DNA from 2 places in the Photobacterium sp. Alg240-V54 genome. Region 2 is predicted to be linked to the other one. Evidence: predicted binding sites of a transcription regulator. Region 2 holds the regulator's gene; the other holds the start of a gene.

Region 1 (8,329 bases), on a different contig from region 2:
GATCGTCTGCAAACACTTTTGATGATGCGAGTAGGCTTGGGCCGATAACAGTCGCTGCAGTTGTTGTCGCAAGACCTTTAAGAAAACTTCTTCTTGATACAGACATAGTATTTACTCCATCAACGCTTAGTGTTGGCCATTAGAAAAATCAGAAGAATGTTTCTGTAGATACTTCAACACAATCGCTTCACTATCACGGTCAAAGTTTACAAATGCCAACATACCGTTAAACATGCCTGGCCATGTATTGGCATCAAAATGGCCTTCAGCTGGTTGTGTGTGACAAACAGAACAGTTAGTGGTGTAAGCTGTTTTTGCTTGCGCCCATACCGGTGTGATGTCATTGACTAATGAATCTTTAGGCATCCACACTTTTGCTGTTACACGTTGCCAAGGAAGACCGGTTAAGTCATCGACTTTCTCTTCATATTTATCAACGACTTTGTCGTTTTGTGCTGATTCTTTAAGCAGAGAGGCCACAGGAATATTCATTCCAAAGTCTTCCTGAATTACACGACCATAGCCTTTATCTTTACGCCAACCAGCAATCTCAACTTCAATGGCATCATCGGTTTCATCTATGACTTTTACACCAGAAGCTGGGTTTAGAATACCGGCTTCAACTTTCATAGCCTTGTCTTCATAAACGGGTAAGAAACGGACACTGTAAATTTGTTCACCTTTGCTGTAGTCAGTACCGTGTGACAGTTGTACTAACTCTGAAATCATGCCCCCGCTGGTGTCCATATCTTTGGGTAAGTGGTGAGCAATACCTTTATGGCAATCAACACAGCTTTGATCACGCTCGGCGGCATTTTTCATTTGTACGCGAGCAACAGGTGACATTTTTTCAAAGTCCATGCCTTTATAATCGTGACAATCACGACATTCCTGTGAGCCATTGGCTTTAAATCGTTCCCATTCATGCTGAGCGAGCACGATACGACGATCTTCAAACTTTTCAGGGGTATCGATAAAGCCTGCAAAGTGAGCAAATACTTCTTTGCTTGCTTGAATCTTACGAGAAATTTTATCAGTCCAATCATGGGGTACATGACAATCAGGACATGTAGCTCTAACACCTGAGCGATTTTTGTCATGAATAGTATTAACGTATTCAGGCACAACATTGTCAGCATGACAACTGACACAGAACTCTTCAGTATTGGTTTTTTCAAGTGCAGTATTAAACCCGCCCCAGAAAATAATACCTGCAACAAAACCACCGAGAGCGAGGACTCCGAGGCTAATATGAACACTTGGGCGTGATAGGGTTAGCCAAGCTCTTTTCAAAAATGCTTTCATTATTGTTTCTCTTTATATGATGCTTGCAGCGTAAAGTAGGAAATCAACCACCGTGACCGGGAGGACCAAAGACAAACAATTGCAACATCCATACGGTGAAGCCATAACCACCAACGAAAATGACGCTTAAAATAGGGAAAAGAAAAATGGTAATAAAAAGGAACATTTTCCATTCGCGGCTGCGTGTTTTCTTGGCAGTAGGATCAGTAATACTGCTCATAAAACCTCCTGAGATTGTTAAATGTAAAAAATGAGTTCTTATAAATATTTATATCAATTCTAATTGCAATGTGATCATAAAGTAGACTGCTGTATTTATTCAATTAATAAATGCATTATTTTACGGATAAAATGGTATTTTTTTGACATTAACAGTAATTGTTAATGGTAAAAGTGGTTATGTGAAAGTTAGTGAAATAGTAAGTGTGATTGTTTGTTTTTTTTGCAGGGTTTCGTGGTTGTTGGTGTTGTGATCTTGTTGGGTTTTTCGATGTAAATGTTGATGTTTGGTTGGTTTTTTTGTGCGATTTTTCTTGGTTGTTATGGTTGTGTGGGTTGGGTTATTTGATGGTGGGATAGTGTAAATAAAAAAGCATGTTAAACAATAATGGTAAGGGAAATATGAATAGAATATTAGTATTAGAACAAGAGAGCTATGGCGCACATGTGGCATAGCCCCCTACAAAAATATTAATCAATAAGCTGATATTGATGACGTAAAATATCAATGATTTCGGCTTTAGGATCTTGGCTTAAGACAATTGCTTTACCGGTAATTTTTTCTGCAATACTGGTATATATTGTAGAAATTTGCATTAATACTTCTTGAGGCAATGCATTATTTTTCGCTAATGCAAAGCGTTCAGGCATCCGTTCTTTATTTAATAAAATATCAGGATCAGGGAAATAATTTAATAACACTTGGCGAAAATCTTCTTTTGAGTTTTCAACAATCTGCCCATCACGATAGGCTGCGCCATCCCAAATACGTGATGAATCTGGTGTGCCGACTTCATCCATGTAAATTAGTTTTTCGTCACCATTGGTGTCTGTAACATAACCAAACTCAAATTTAGTATCGACAAAAATTTGGTCTAAATTAGCTAATTGGTCACTAATGACATTAAAGCCATCAGCTAAGAGTTTTTCGTAGACATTAATATCATCAGGGTGGCGAAAATTAAAAGCTTGGTAATTATCGATTAAGTCTTTTCGAGTGATATTAACATCATCAGCTTCAGGAACATTTGGAATGCCTTTGAGAATACCTTTGGTTGATGGCGTCATCAGTAGTTGAGGAAGTTTTTGATCCTTTGCTAGACCTTCTGGTAGCTCTATCCCACAAAAATGACGTTCACCATTGCTGTATGCTCGCCACATAGAACCGGTGATGTATTGACGACAAATTGCTTCAACCATTACAGGCTTCGCTTTTTGTACTATCCAAACAAATGGATGAGGAATATCGAGAATATGACTATCAGCTAAGTTATTATCTTTAAATAGTTTAAACCAATGGTTTGAAATTGCATTGAGTGCAGCCCCTTTACCAGGAACACCTTTTAAACCACCTTCACCATGCCAAATACAATCAAATGCAGAAATTCGATCACTGATGATCATTATTGCTAAAGGAGCATCAGGTTGAACGTTATAGCCTTTTTGTTGAATAAGACGACGGCTATCTGCTTCTGTTAACCAATAAACGGAGCGTACTTTCCCACTATGGACGGGTTTATCGGTACGGATGGGAAGGTCGTCATTGACGGCAAGAACTTGATTTGCAAGGCTCATGGTGAAATTCCTATTTCAAAACGATGGCATCGAAATACAGAGTGCTTAAGGCAATATGTCGCTTAATCACTCATCTTATTGGGCATAATACTAGGTTCATTGTTGGACTACCAGCAAAAAAGCAAACGATTGCCTTGAGTGCCGTATCATAATAAAACGTAAGTACAATAGTGAAGTATTGTACTTAACATGATGAGGAATGAGTTGATTAAGAGAAGTTAAAATCGTTGATAAAAGGCATGTAAATCACGGGGTGTAATATAAAACATATGCAATAGCCACTGTTTTGTGTCTTCAATATTGAACCAGACTGGAGTAAATTGGAAATGGCTCCAATTGGTGATGACGTGTAATGCGCCGTCATAACTAGGAGCGATATTAAATAAAATTACAATCGCAATAACTTGAGCTAGGCTGATAAACGGTTTGGTAAAAGCAAACGGTTTAAGTGCTGTACCAAATGATGACTTTAGGCGTTTATTTGACAGATCAACGCTGTATATTTCATCTAATGCTAAATGAACTATACCACCAAGTAGCACAAACCCACCTGCTAACCAGCTGTCGGTTGCCGTGTGACCAAGCAAGACACATATATGTACACAACATAGAGCAATAAGGGTGACAAATGCGATGGAATGGCATGCACCTCGATGTACCGTGCAGCGATCAAATACTGTTTTGCCAAAATAACGAATCGTAATAAATAGTGATACAACGTAAAGAATCAGTTCTAGCATTGCGACTTGGGTGTAAATATGGCTGACAAGTATAAAACAGCAAAACCCCGCTAACAGCGTGAACAAGGCTTTCATTGAGGTTGAATGGTCTGAATCTATGTCAGGTAAAAGCCCACCAATGGTGCCAAAAAAGGTCATCCATAGTGCAATACTAGGGCTAATATGGTCTGCAGATAAAAGCGTGGTTGCTGTTAAACCACTAACAATTGCTGCAACCGTGAAATGGGTTGAGAAATTTGCCAAGAAAAATGAATTCCAACTGGATACATATACAGGTATTTATCACTGTTGGTTATCATTATTCAACATTTATCACACTTTTGGTGTAATAAATGAAATTGACTGGATAAAAAAGAGCCATTTTCACCGTTATTGTCGATATATAATGGAAGAGTAAAGAGAGAGCAAAGTGCACGATTAAAAGTTCAGCGATAGTCGTATTGTCGATTATTAACAATACGACTGATAACGATCAATATTAGCCAGTAATTAATGCTGAAATGATACCAATTACGCCACCAAACACACCGCCCCAAATCACTAGCCATCCAAGGTGTTCACTGATCATTTTTTGAACCATATCTTTAACCATTTTAGGGGTAAGTTCATTGAGACGTTGATCAATAATATCTTCGATAGTCCCTTCAATATCACCTAACGATTCTGGTTGGCTAAGTTGTTCTTTGAGTGCTTGTTTAAAGTTATCTTGTTGGCTGATATCGGTAACTGATTGTTGCATTTTTTCAATAAACGGTTCGCGTAATGGTTCCATCGCTTCCGTTCCTCCCATCATGGTGATCATAGCGCCAAATGATGAGTCCATAATCACATTCAATAATGAATCAAACGTTGGAGCAAAGTCGATCTTTTGAATGATAGGTTGCATGTCTAATTGTGCAGGTCCAACATTACTTTGTTTTAAAAAGCGGCTGATATTTTGTTGAGTAAAAAACTGCTCCATCATTAATGCTTTGATTGCTGCTTTAAAGGCTTCAAAACGGGCAGGAATAACGCCTGATCCATATAGACCGGGAACTTTTTCAAACAGCATATAAATAGCAAGCCAGTTGGTTAATGCACCTGAAAAGGCAAATAAACCACAGTAAAGAATAATGTGGTTGTTAGTAATATAACCAATGAATAACAGTAATAGCGAAAGGGCGTTGGTCATGAAACTTTTGTTTTTTAACATGTGGTAATTCTTAGTCGTTGTAACACCGAGAGATACGGTCATTGGGTCAGGAAATAGCATGTTGCCATTTATAATTAGCCAAATTCTAACAGATAGAAATAGACCTACGCTACATTTGTGTTTGCTGATGCTAATGGCGGCTTTACGATTTAAACTTCAGATAGCAATTGTTATACTCGCTCGCTATGCATTTATTGTCTACTGAGTATTGTTAATGACCCGTTTTACAGCTGAACAAACTGCTTTTATTTATCATCAGTCAGGTAATGCGCTATGTGTAGCGGGTGCTGGAACGGGGAAAACAACCACATTAGTCGGTGTTGTTGAGCATAAATTACAGACGATAGCAGCTGAAAATATGCTGGTGTTGATGTTCAACCGCGATATTCGAACCGACTTTAAAACCAAGTTAGCTCAAATACCGTTAGCTGAACGGGTACCTGTGCATACTTTTCACAGCTTTTGTTTTCAATTATTGAGACAATCTGGGTATTTAGCGGCGACGGGTTACCAAATTGACTTTAATAATGGTGATAGTGATAAAACCATTGCTAAACTGATATTGCGACAAATGGCAGCTCAAGAAAAATCGTATCAAAAACAGCAGCAGTTTAAAGATCCACGTACCATTGAATTACTGATGAGCTTTATTGGACTGGTAAAAGCACATATGTTACCTCCAAAAGAAGTGTTTGAACTGTCTGAAATTAGCAGTGAATATAAATTTATTATTGAAGCTTTTTGGAATTTTGAGACGGTCCGCAAAGAGCGTAAGCAATTATTTTTTGATGATTGGCTGGTTGAAACAATCCAGTTATTAAATAATGATCCCGCGTTACAGAAACATTACCATCAGCAAATTCAATTTATGATGGTTGATGAGTTCCAAGATATAAATACCGCTCAATATCAGCTATTAAAATTATTGTTGTCGCCACAAGCCCAATTAGTTGCTGTTGGCGATGTTGATCAATGTATTTATAAATGGCGCGGCAGTGCACCTCAATTTATGCTTAATTTCGAACAAGATTTTGCGCCTGCAACTACTTATAGTTTGTCACACACTTTTCGCTTTGGGCATAGTTTAGCGTTAGCCGCTAGCCATTTGATTGCCAATAATAAACAGCGTTTTCATGACTTTCAAACTATTGCTCATGAGTCCGTTGCTGATACGACGGTTGATGTTATCGGAACTGCGCGTCAAGTGGGAGAAATTGCGCAATCAGTCGCTGATTTCATTGCGCAGGGTGGCCAACCAGCAGAAGTGGCTATTTTAGTCCGGCGCTGGTCGCAAGCAATGCTATTTGAACTTGCTTTTTTAACCAAGAAAATACCTTACCACATGCCGATTGGTTCAGTGCTAACTCATAGCCGTGAAGTTAAATTACTAATGGATATTATGGTATTGGCAACTGGACGCTTTTTGACGTTAGCCAATAATGAGCAAGCAAATTTGTTGTTTAACTTATTATCATTCCCACATTGTTATGTGCCGAATAAAAGCTTACGCCCTTTGTGTGAGGCTCTAGCGCACCGACCAAGCTCTGAATGGTTGGCTGTCATAAAACAAACCCAAAAAATTCAACCAACATTAAATCTAGAAACGTTTACAGATAGGATTGAGTTATTGCTAATGCTACAGCGGAAAGGCAATTTTAAAGCATTAGCTGTTTACAGGCAGTATCGGCGTGACAGTGAATTAGATACTTGGATTTGGAAAACTGAAGCAACAGCGACGGAAATTGAAGAGGCGGTTGAGCGCTTAGACAGTGTTGAAACTGTGCTTGAATCGATGGATCAAAACTGTGAAAAAGCATTGCAGTATTTTGAATATTATACTCAACAATCAGCGGCTGAAAATCAGACTCAAAATAATAACAGTGTTCAATTAACCACGATATTTAGAGCTAAAGGCTGTGAGTATACGCAGGTTCATTTACCTTATTGGGATAAAGATGCTTTTCCTTATGTAAACCGGTCTGCATTGGGCATTTCTGCCGATACTGAAGAAGAACGTCGACTTGCCTATGTGGCAATAACACGCGCAAAACAGAGTGCGAAAATTTATTATACAGTCGAAAATACTAAAAAAGATCAGTATGTGCGTAAGGATAAAAATGCCAGTCAATTTATCATTGAATCAAAGGCTGATGTAGCGCAAGAGATTGGTCCGGTATTATATCAAGAGGGTGAATTACCATATCATAAATCAGCTGTAGTACAGGGATATTATCGCCGATTAGCACGTTTTGATGACATGCAGTTACCGCCTAAAGCGGTTTCTATTTCGTTACCAGAGCCAAATGCGACCGGGGAAAGTGTATATAGCTATGAGTGGGCGTTACAACAGCCTATGCCTGAGAATGCTGACAAGTTGGTTCGTAGTTTGGTACAAAAACCAATGAAGTATTTGGAAGTAGAAGTATCACGTATTGTGCGTGAATTAAATCAAGCGGGCACGGCTAAGAAAAAGGTACTACTTAATCGTCTTATTGTGGTAGCGCGTGCCAAGGCGCGTAAATATAATTAACACCTATAGATGATTGCTAGCACGGTTGGCGCGAGACTCACGTTGACCTAAATTTTGTTGCATAGCAAACTCAAGTCGTTCACGAAGTTGACGAGATTTAGTTTCGGCACTTTTAAATCCGAACGACTGTAATAATTTTTTGACCATAATTAAAACCTATTAATTTATAGATAAGGCAATCCACAACACCAAAACTACTGGGGAAGTCGTTGCCTTAAATTATTAGAGAATTAACATCGTCCTTGAGCTTCCAATGGCTCCATTATATCGCCTGTTGAGTAAACAGTACTGTTATTGATATAAAGGATGTTAAAAAATTTAATGACAACAATTGGTTTAAGTAACCAATTGTTGTCATTATGTGTAAATTCTATGGCAGGGTTAAATGAGAGTCAAAGCAATATTTGGTCATTACTTAATAACACGATAACATGCTAAAAAAGACCTAGATCACACTTTTGTTGACTGGTTTTGCCATTTATCGACAACTAACGCGGCGATTAGATCTCCCTCAACATTGACGGCTGTACGGAAAGTATCCAGTGGACGTTCAATAATGAGCAATATCGCAATAGCTTCAAGCGGAATACCGACGGCAAGTAATACAAGTTGCATTCCTGACATGGATCCTGATGGCATACCTGGCGCACCGATAGATGACACCATTGCCATAATAAAAATCATAATTAGGCCTGATGTTCCCAGCTCAATGCCATAGAGTTGAGCCAGAAAAATAGCAGCGACCCCTTCAAATAATGCCGTACCATC
Region 2 (8,329 bases):
ACAGCGATTACAGCCAATAATACAATTTTGTTATTTTTCATCTAAGCTCCTTGGTGGCTGTTCAGTTGAAGTCGAAGAATCATTAGTCGTTGGTTGTTGAGTAGCATTATTTGTTTGTGGTTGAATTGGCAATGAGCAAAAACCTTGTGCAGGCACGTCAAGCGCAGTATTAAATTTTGCGGATAAATTTTGAAAGCTAATTAAGGCGGTTAACTCGATGATATCATCACTGCTATACCACGCTGCGAGAGCGGCAAGCATTTCGTCACTAACGTGTTCACCAGTAATAGTCATGGCTTCAGTGTAGGTCAGTACCGCTTGCTCTTGTGCGGAGAAGTGGCTAGAAGATTGCCAATTTGCCAATGCTTTTATTTTCTCGACTGAGTGACAGCGTTCTGCGAGTTTCATGCCGTTAGCATCAACACAGAAGGCACAGTTATTGAGTTGTGATACACGAACGCAAACCAATGAACGTATCACGGCATCAAGTGGGGATTTTTTACGATCAAGGTAACCAAAGAACACCGCCACTAACCAGAAGAGTACCGGCTTACGTCCCCATAACTTAGCAGGATTGAGTACTTTTCCAAAATGGCGTTCTTGTAACCACAGTAAAGGTTTTACCCATAATGAGAATGTATTTTTGGTTAATATACGCAAGGAATGTCCTTATAAAAAGTAAGTCACAACGACTCTTAACTACCAAGACCAGAAAAAGTGACATTGTATTTCATTTAATAAGAAAAAATTTGTTTATTATTGCAATTGGTTGAAATTGCAGCAACAAATACAACCTTGAGAGGCAGCAAAAAGAATGTGGTGGGCACAATGATATGCAAACGTTGATGAATGGTGAGTAATCATTATCGAACGTTAAAAATACGTTTAAGACGCCAGAAGAGAACTGATAAATGAATAAAATATAAAACAAAAAAATTACGTTTTATTTAATATTTATATCATCTATTAGTCGATATATTTAAATAAATGATATTAAGCTATTATTTTTAATTTACATTCTATCGAGGGATGCTTTAAATAGCGTGTTAATACCAAAGTAGAATAAATTAAAGAGGCACTGGGCCTCTTTATTCTTAAGCGTCACTTAGCCAGTTGACGAATATATTTATTATAGTTTTGCTAGCAGTTCATTGCGTCTGCTTTCTGGTATTACTGACCAGTGTTGGCCATGTATAGCACCTTCAAGTGCCCATAACAATTCTATACTTAACGACGTTTCTTGTGTTTTTTGTAACGCCTTATAAGCTTCGAGTGCGCCAATGTCATGCAGTTGTTTGATAGTTTTAATACCTACTTTTTTGAGCATTCGTTCATTTGAAAGCCGTAAGTTGGGTAAGTCTTTAATTCTATCTGGTGTACAGCAGTCTTTGGCTTTTTTATCAGCTTGTGCTGCCTCAAGAGAATATTTTGCCTGCTCGACAATTTTCTCTGGGTGTTGCCACCATTCATCAAGAATAGCGTAATGTTTTGTAATGACAGGGAAACCACGTTTTTTATAAATATATGGTTCTAAACCCGCTTGTTTAAATTCCTCTTCTGTTTTCGCGTTTGCACGTAGGTGGAGTTTATTATTTACCACAAGAGCAAACATTGCTTCTCCTGCGAAAATACCAAAACCGCCAAACATAGAACGCGATTTTACATTACCTAAATGGTCTAATAGTTTTAATGAATCTTTTAATATTGGTTTGTCCATACTTCTACTCGGTGAATAAATGAGTGTCACCTAACATTAAAGTAGTTGTCGTTTTACTTTTATTAATAAAGTTATTTACATCACAAACGAACTACTTTAAATCATTCATGTATTACTCTATAAATAGACTTATCAATAGCGAAGTTTTATTTATAGTTTGTAAGTCTTTTGCTTACTATTATATGTATTTACATGAATCATTATATTCTATCTTTTAACAAGTGAAGTTTGAATATTGATGAAAGCTGATGAATATGTGATATCGCTCATATTTCTTGGTAAGAAACAACGTTTTAATAGCGTTTAGAGGCAGGGGAATTATATTGATAGGAAAAAAAAGCCAATATAATTATTGGCTTGATAAATAGATAACGCTATTAGCGTAGATCTTTAACAGATTTTCGTTCAACGATAGCAGGGGCCATTTCAAAAATTTGAGGTTCGTGATCTTTGTCTTTCATTCGTGCCATCAAAATTTTAATTGCTGTTTTACCTAAGCGACGTTTTGGCTGGTGGATAGTCGTTAGTGGCGGCGCAAAGTAGGGCGCAAGATCAATGTTGTCATAACCAATGATAGAAATGTCATTCGGTACGCGTAGTCCCGCTTGTTCAAAGGTACTAATCAGTGCCATCGCCATAATGTCATTAAAACAAAAAATAGCGGTTGGGCGATCAGTCATCGCAATATATTTCTCAGCAGCTTCGACAGCAGAATCACACTCAAAATCGCCTTCAAGGATCCAGTCTTGGTTAACCTCTAAATTTGCTTCTGTCATCGCTTTATTGAAGCCTTTTAAGCGCTCACGACAGGTCGATTTATCATTGTGGCCAGATAGACAACCGATACGGGTATGACCATGTTCGATAAAATATTTAGTCGCAATATAGCCACCTTGTTCGGCATTATCTTGAATTTTATCAGTATGTGGGCTTTCTGGGCCCCAATCCATGACTACCATAGGTAAATCTTTTTGGCGCTCAAGTAGATCCAATAACTTCTGATCGAGATCTGAACACATTACTAATAAGCCATCGACACGTTTTTCTGCCAACATGCGTAAGTAATCGCGTTGCTTAGAAAGGTTGCCTTCGGTATTACATAAGATCAGAGTGTAACCTTCACGGTAACAATACTCTTCAACACCATGCACAACTTCAGCAAAAAATGGGTTGGTTGATTTAGTCACCAGCATACCGATGGTACGAGTCGTGTTACATTTTAAACTGCGTGCCACTGCGCTTGGTGCGTAGTTAAGATCTTCAACGGCAGCAAGAACTTTTTTCTGCGTTGCTTCTGCGACAAAGCGCGTTTTATTGATCACGTGTGAGACTGTTGTCGTTGAAACACCAGCCATACGTGCAACATCTTTAATGGTTGCCATATTTATTCTTCTAATAATGAGCGCTAGAAATGATTCTAGCCAATGGTGTGGTACCAAATTGAGTAATCACTGAGAGATATAAAATCCATCTTATTGCGTTAGTCGTCTCGTTAATTATTCAATTTGGCACCGATTATGTATCTGTTACATACTTAAATAGTATCCAACAACAAAATCCGCATCTATTTTGCGGCTTTATAATTATTACATATTTTTCAAGTGTAATCGCTTGCGTTCACATTTTACTGAGTGTTTCGCGTAGTGCAACGATTCTATTGTTTTGGATTAAAATATTTGATGCTATCAACAAAAAAACGTAAATTTCAGCAAATTTATCGTAGTGTTACTGAAATTTACTTGATGGACTCATCATGTGTGGTTAGTTAACATGCTGATAATAGATAAGGGTAATCATGGATAGGATGGCGGTGAACAGAAACTTGCCAACCATAGACAGTATTAATCACTGCCGGATTTAATGCTTGCCATGGTGTGCCATCGGCTTGAATTTTTCCATGTTGAATAATTACCATCCGCTGAGCATATTGGGCCGCTAAATTAAGATCATGTAATACCACGATCACCGCTGCACCTTGAGCTGCCATCGTTTGTGCCATTTGTAGCGTTTTATGTTGATGGGCTAAATCTAAGGCTGAAGTTGGCTCATCTAACATTAAAATGCATTTATCATCGGCTTGGCTTAATTGGGTTAATACTCGTGCAAAATGGATCCGTTGTTTTTCACCACCAGATAAGGTGGGATACAACCGCTGAGCAAGCTCAAGCACATCGGTATTAGCCATTGTTTGGTTAGTGATGTGATTGATTTCTTGGCGAGATAAACACAATGGCATAGTGCCAAGTTCTACCACTTCTTTACAGGTAAAGCTAAAAGAGAGTGAACTGTGCTGCGGTAGAATGCCTAAATGACGCGCCAGTTCTGCGCGTTGCCAATCATTGATATCACGATTGAAAAATGCCACATCGCCACTTTCAGGTGAAATCTCACCACATAAGATTTTAAGCAAGGTGCTTTTACCCGCGCCATTAGGGCCTAATAGCGCAGTAACTTGACCTGCTTTAATATCAATACTGAAATTATCTAATAACACTTTATTGGCTAATGTGAGCTGTAAGTTACGTGCTGTAATCGCCGTCGAGTGTGAGAGTGTCGCCGTCATGCGATTCTGCCTTTTTGCTTATTAAGTAGATAGATAAAAAATGGAGCGCCTAAAATAGCGGTAATAATACCTACCGGAAGTTCTTGTGGTGCAAACGCACTACGGGCGATCATATCTGCGACGAGTAGTATTAAAGCGCCTAAAATAGCCGATATTGGCAACAATGTCTTATGGTTAGGGCCTGAAATCATGCGCCCTAAATGCGGAATAACCAGACCAATAAAACCAATTGGGCCGGTAATCGCAACGGTGATCCCAACTCCTGCGGCACACACAATAATTAAACTGCGTTTAAGGTGTTGAACATCAACCCCCATATGACGGGCTTCGGCTTCACCTAATAAAAACGCATTAAGTGCATTTGCTTGACGGTAACAATAATAATAAATCACGATAAGGCTTATAAAAGCTAACCCAATACCAGACCATGTAGCCCCAGCAAGTGAGCCCATAGACCATAAAGAGAAATCACGTAGGGCTTGGTCATCAGCAATGTAATTTAATAACCCCAGTCCTGCGCCAGATATTGCACCAATCGCAACCCCTGCAAGCAGCATAACCACGACAGAGGTGCCATTTTTGTCAGTACCAAGGTGATACACCAAATAAGTACTTATTGCGCCACCTAAAAAAGCAAAAAAGGGTACGGCACCAATGTTCATTAATAGTGGGTAATGCGTCATCAGCGGAGCAAATAAAATGATTGCAAATGCCGCTCCTAGGCCAGCACCGCCTGATATACCAATAATACCAGGGTCGGCAAGAGGGTTACGAAATAACCCTTGTAACACGGCACCACAAATTGCCAATATAGCGCCAATCGCAATACATAATAATGTCCGTGGTAACCGTATTTGATGGATCACTAAATCAACATGAGTCGCAAGGTGATGCTCGCCGGGTAACAGGGCAATAAAGCTGTCTTTATAGCTAATATCCATCGGCCCTATCGCAATCGAACTGAGTAGCGCAAATAAAAGCGAACAGATACTGATCACGTAAATGACGGAGGGAGAAATACGAGTAACATTCATGACGACATTGATCTCAATTTACGATTGTGGATAAAAAACACCATTAAGGCGCATGGCTTCATTAATACTGTGAATACCTAATCCTCCAATCAGGGCTGTACCGTCAATCACCGCAATGGCATTGTTTTTTGCCGCAGGTGTTGCCGCTAACATGGGCATTTTTTCCAGCAACTGTTGCATGTTGTTAATTGATGCAGTGGTGCGATCACTTAATAAAATAATGTCGGGTTGCATCTGCAAAATAGCTTCCGTTGATACTGGCTTATAATTAGCCACTAATTGCGCGGCAGGATTAATTGCACCTGCTAAAGTAATAATGCTATCGGCGGTGGTATTTTTGCCCGCAATACTGATTGGACGACCATCATGGATCATTAAAAACAACACCTTTTTAAGCGGGTGTTGTTGATCTAAATTGTGCTGTTTGATGGCATCCACGCTGGTTTGGAGTTGTTGCTTAAGTTGCTGCGCTTGCTGTTGATGTTGGGTTAATGCCGCGACTTGATCAATACGATGCAGTAAATCAGCCACTGTTTCACCGCCATTGACGATATCCACTTCAACCCCTGACTGTTTTAAAAGGGTTAATGTTTTTGGTGGCCCCATTTCATCAGAGCCAATGATTTTAGTTGGCGCTAATGCAATCAAACTTTCTGCTGATAGTTGGCGGTGATAGCCTACTTTAGGCAGGCTCGGTGCGACTAAGTTTTTACTGGTGACATCTACAGCAATCAATTGTTGCTCAGCACCTAGAGCATTAATAATCTCCGTAATTGCAGCACCCGCACTGATGACTCGTGGCGAATCAGAATCAGGTTGAGCCTGAGCCTGTGGTGAAAACAAGCTTGATGCTGTTATTAATAGTGTAATTGGCAACAGTGCTTTGCGAGCAATATGACCCCAAGAAGGTGCGATAAAAACAGAGTGATGACGGTCCATTATTGTTGTTCTTCCATTAATAGTTGAGTGGCTTTGATGTCGTTTTTTTGTAGAAAAGCTAACAGTTTGAGCATTTGTTCGACCGAGGCTTTTTTATCAGCGCCAATCACAACCGGTTTATTGGGAGCAGCTTTGACTGCGGCTAATAGCTGCAGGTTAAAACTATCCCAGTCATTGATGGTTTGGCCTTGTAATGCCCAATAAGGTTCAGTTGCGACCAAATTGATAGTAATTGGATCAGCTTTGGTGGTTTGTAATATTTGAGTCGATGTTTGTGGTAAGTCGACATCTAATGCTTTGATTTGAACAGTTGCGGTTAGTAGCAAGAACACCATCACAATAAAAATAATATCTAATAATGGGGTTAGATCAGGGGTTAAGTCGTCGCTATCGTGACGGTTATTAATCGTTATCATGCTGATGTGCCACTATAAGCAGGGTTCTCTTCGCAAGTATCACACGGTTTTGCTGGGCTATTTTCAGCATCAATATTCATGCCTTCGAGCCATAAATTACAGCGGTTTAAGCTATGCTCAAGTTTCGCCATAATACTGTCAGCCCATAGTCCTAATAATTGCGAACCTGTAATTGCGGGTAGGGCAATAATCAATCCTGCAGCAGTCGTACGCATCGCAAGCCCCAAACCATCAGCAAGATCACTTGGCGTAACCGAACTGGTAGAGAGGGCGATACCTTTAAACATATCAATCAAGCCAAGTACAGTGCCAAGCAATCCTAACAATGGACTAATCACACCAATTAAACTCAGCAATCGTAACCCAGAGCGTAATTGTTGGCGTTTTTGCAATAACCAAATATTGGCCGCATCTTCTCGTAACGGTTTAGTAAAGTGACGATGAGCGATCAGCATCGCAATACCTTTACACAATAGTGGCCGTTGGTGCTTGAGTTGGGCTGCTAATTGTTCAAGTGCGCGATCGTCATGTCTATTTTGTTGCTCAAGTAAAGCCGTGACTTTGGTTTTACCAACACCAGTACAAAGAAAAACTTGTATTAAGCGTTCGACTAAAATCATGACCGTTAAGGCAGAGCAGGCAAGTAACGGCCATGTCATTAGGCCAAATTGTTGAGTAAGCGTATCGACTACAGTCATGGTTTAATCCAATTTAAAACGTACAGGGATCTGTACTCGGTGGGCAATTGCCTTACCGTTAACAATGTGAGAAGAAAAGCGCCATTTCTTAATTGCTGCAATCGCTGCATTATCTAAAATTTGTGCGCCCGATGATTTAATCAGTTTTTGTTTAAGTTGTTGTCCTTGAGCACCTATCCACACCTCAACCAATACTTGACCTTCAATACCACGCCGTTTGGCTAATTTGGGGTAATTAACCGGACTTGGTCGAGTTGCAAACGTTGGCTTTGAGACTAATTGCAAAGTTTGTGCACCAGTGTTGGTGTTGTTTTTTTGTGGTGATTTACCGAATTGATTTTTAATTATTTTTTTGTTGTTAAGTGTGTTTTTTATAGTTGTTGGTTCTTTTTTGGTGCTTTGTGGTGTTTTTTTAACTATTTGTTTTTTTTCAACAACTGCTTTTTGAGGATGTTTTTTAGCCGAAGATTTATGTCTTTTTGTTATTGTTGGCTTTTTTTTGACAACCTTTTGGCTAACAGTATCAGTGTTTGATAAACGTTTAACCTCTGATTTAATAGGTTTTTTTACGGTTTTCTCAATAGGTTGTGCTATAGGGTTTATCGTTGGAGTGTTGTTGTTCTTAGCGGCTGGCATTGCTGTAAATGTTAAACTAACTCGAGGATTATCTGCTCCCATAGTAAGTGTCAGTGGCTCTTTGGTTGGCATAGCGGCAAGGAACATACTGTGCACCAAAAGTGATACCGCTCCTGCGGCTATATAACGTTTAGTATTCACTCTTTTCACCTAAGGCTAAGATGAGATCGACGCCTGTGGTAGCAATTAAATGTCTGTGCAAAATAACGTCCTCACGATGTAATGTGTATTTTGTTAATATTTTTAATTGGTTAGCGGTGTGATATTCACAGTCCTAGCTTGTTTTTAGCTATTATCCACGAAATGCGAATAATATCAATTATCAT

What was found. Region 2 encodes PurR, which represses purine synthesis genes. Its sites were predicted from a motif close to TNANGNAAACGTTTNCNTNA; they were not measured.
Region 1: G6R09_RS09200 (phosphoribosylaminoimidazolesuccinocarboxamide synthase) is a predicted target of PurR. The motif match lies at 3,217-3,236, and genes of this name have one in related genera.

The regions. Positions count from the first base shown of each region.
Region 1 covers NZ_UNRL01000003.1:1,879-10,207, reverse strand. Annotated here, with positions in the region: gene torA (trimethylamine-N-oxide reductase TorA) at 1-106, opposite strand, end outside; gene torC (pentaheme c-type cytochrome TorC) at 127-1,305, opposite strand; gene torE (trimethylamine N-oxide reductase system protein TorE) at 1,349-1,525, opposite strand; gene G6R09_RS09200 (phosphoribosylaminoimidazolesuccinocarboxamide synthase) at 1,996-3,099, opposite strand; gene G6R09_RS09195 (metal-dependent hydrolase) at 3,318-4,082, opposite strand; gene G6R09_RS09190 (DUF445 family protein) at 4,318-5,031, opposite strand; gene G6R09_RS09185 (ATP-dependent helicase) at 5,246-7,561, shown strand; gene G6R09_RS19860 (hypothetical protein) at 7,565-7,708, opposite strand; gene G6R09_RS09180 (dicarboxylate/amino acid:cation symporter) at 8,012-8,329, opposite strand, start outside.
Region 2 covers NZ_UNRL01000004.1:148,151-156,479, forward strand. Annotated here, with positions in the region: gene G6R09_RS12425 (FAD-dependent oxidoreductase) at 1-41, opposite strand, end outside; gene G6R09_RS12430 (carboxymuconolactone decarboxylase family protein) at 31-660, opposite strand; gene G6R09_RS12435 (TfoX/Sxy family DNA transformation protein) at 1,130-1,717, opposite strand; gene purR (HTH-type transcriptional repressor PurR) at 2,095-3,099, opposite strand; gene G6R09_RS12445 (heme ABC transporter ATP-binding protein) at 3,483-4,280, opposite strand; gene G6R09_RS12450 (iron ABC transporter permease) at 4,277-5,314, opposite strand; gene G6R09_RS12455 (hemin ABC transporter substrate-binding protein) at 5,333-6,253, opposite strand; gene G6R09_RS12460 (biopolymer transporter ExbD) at 6,253-6,669, opposite strand; gene G6R09_RS12465 (MotA/TolQ/ExbB proton channel family protein) at 6,666-7,367, opposite strand; gene G6R09_RS12470 (energy transducer TonB) at 7,371-8,144, opposite strand.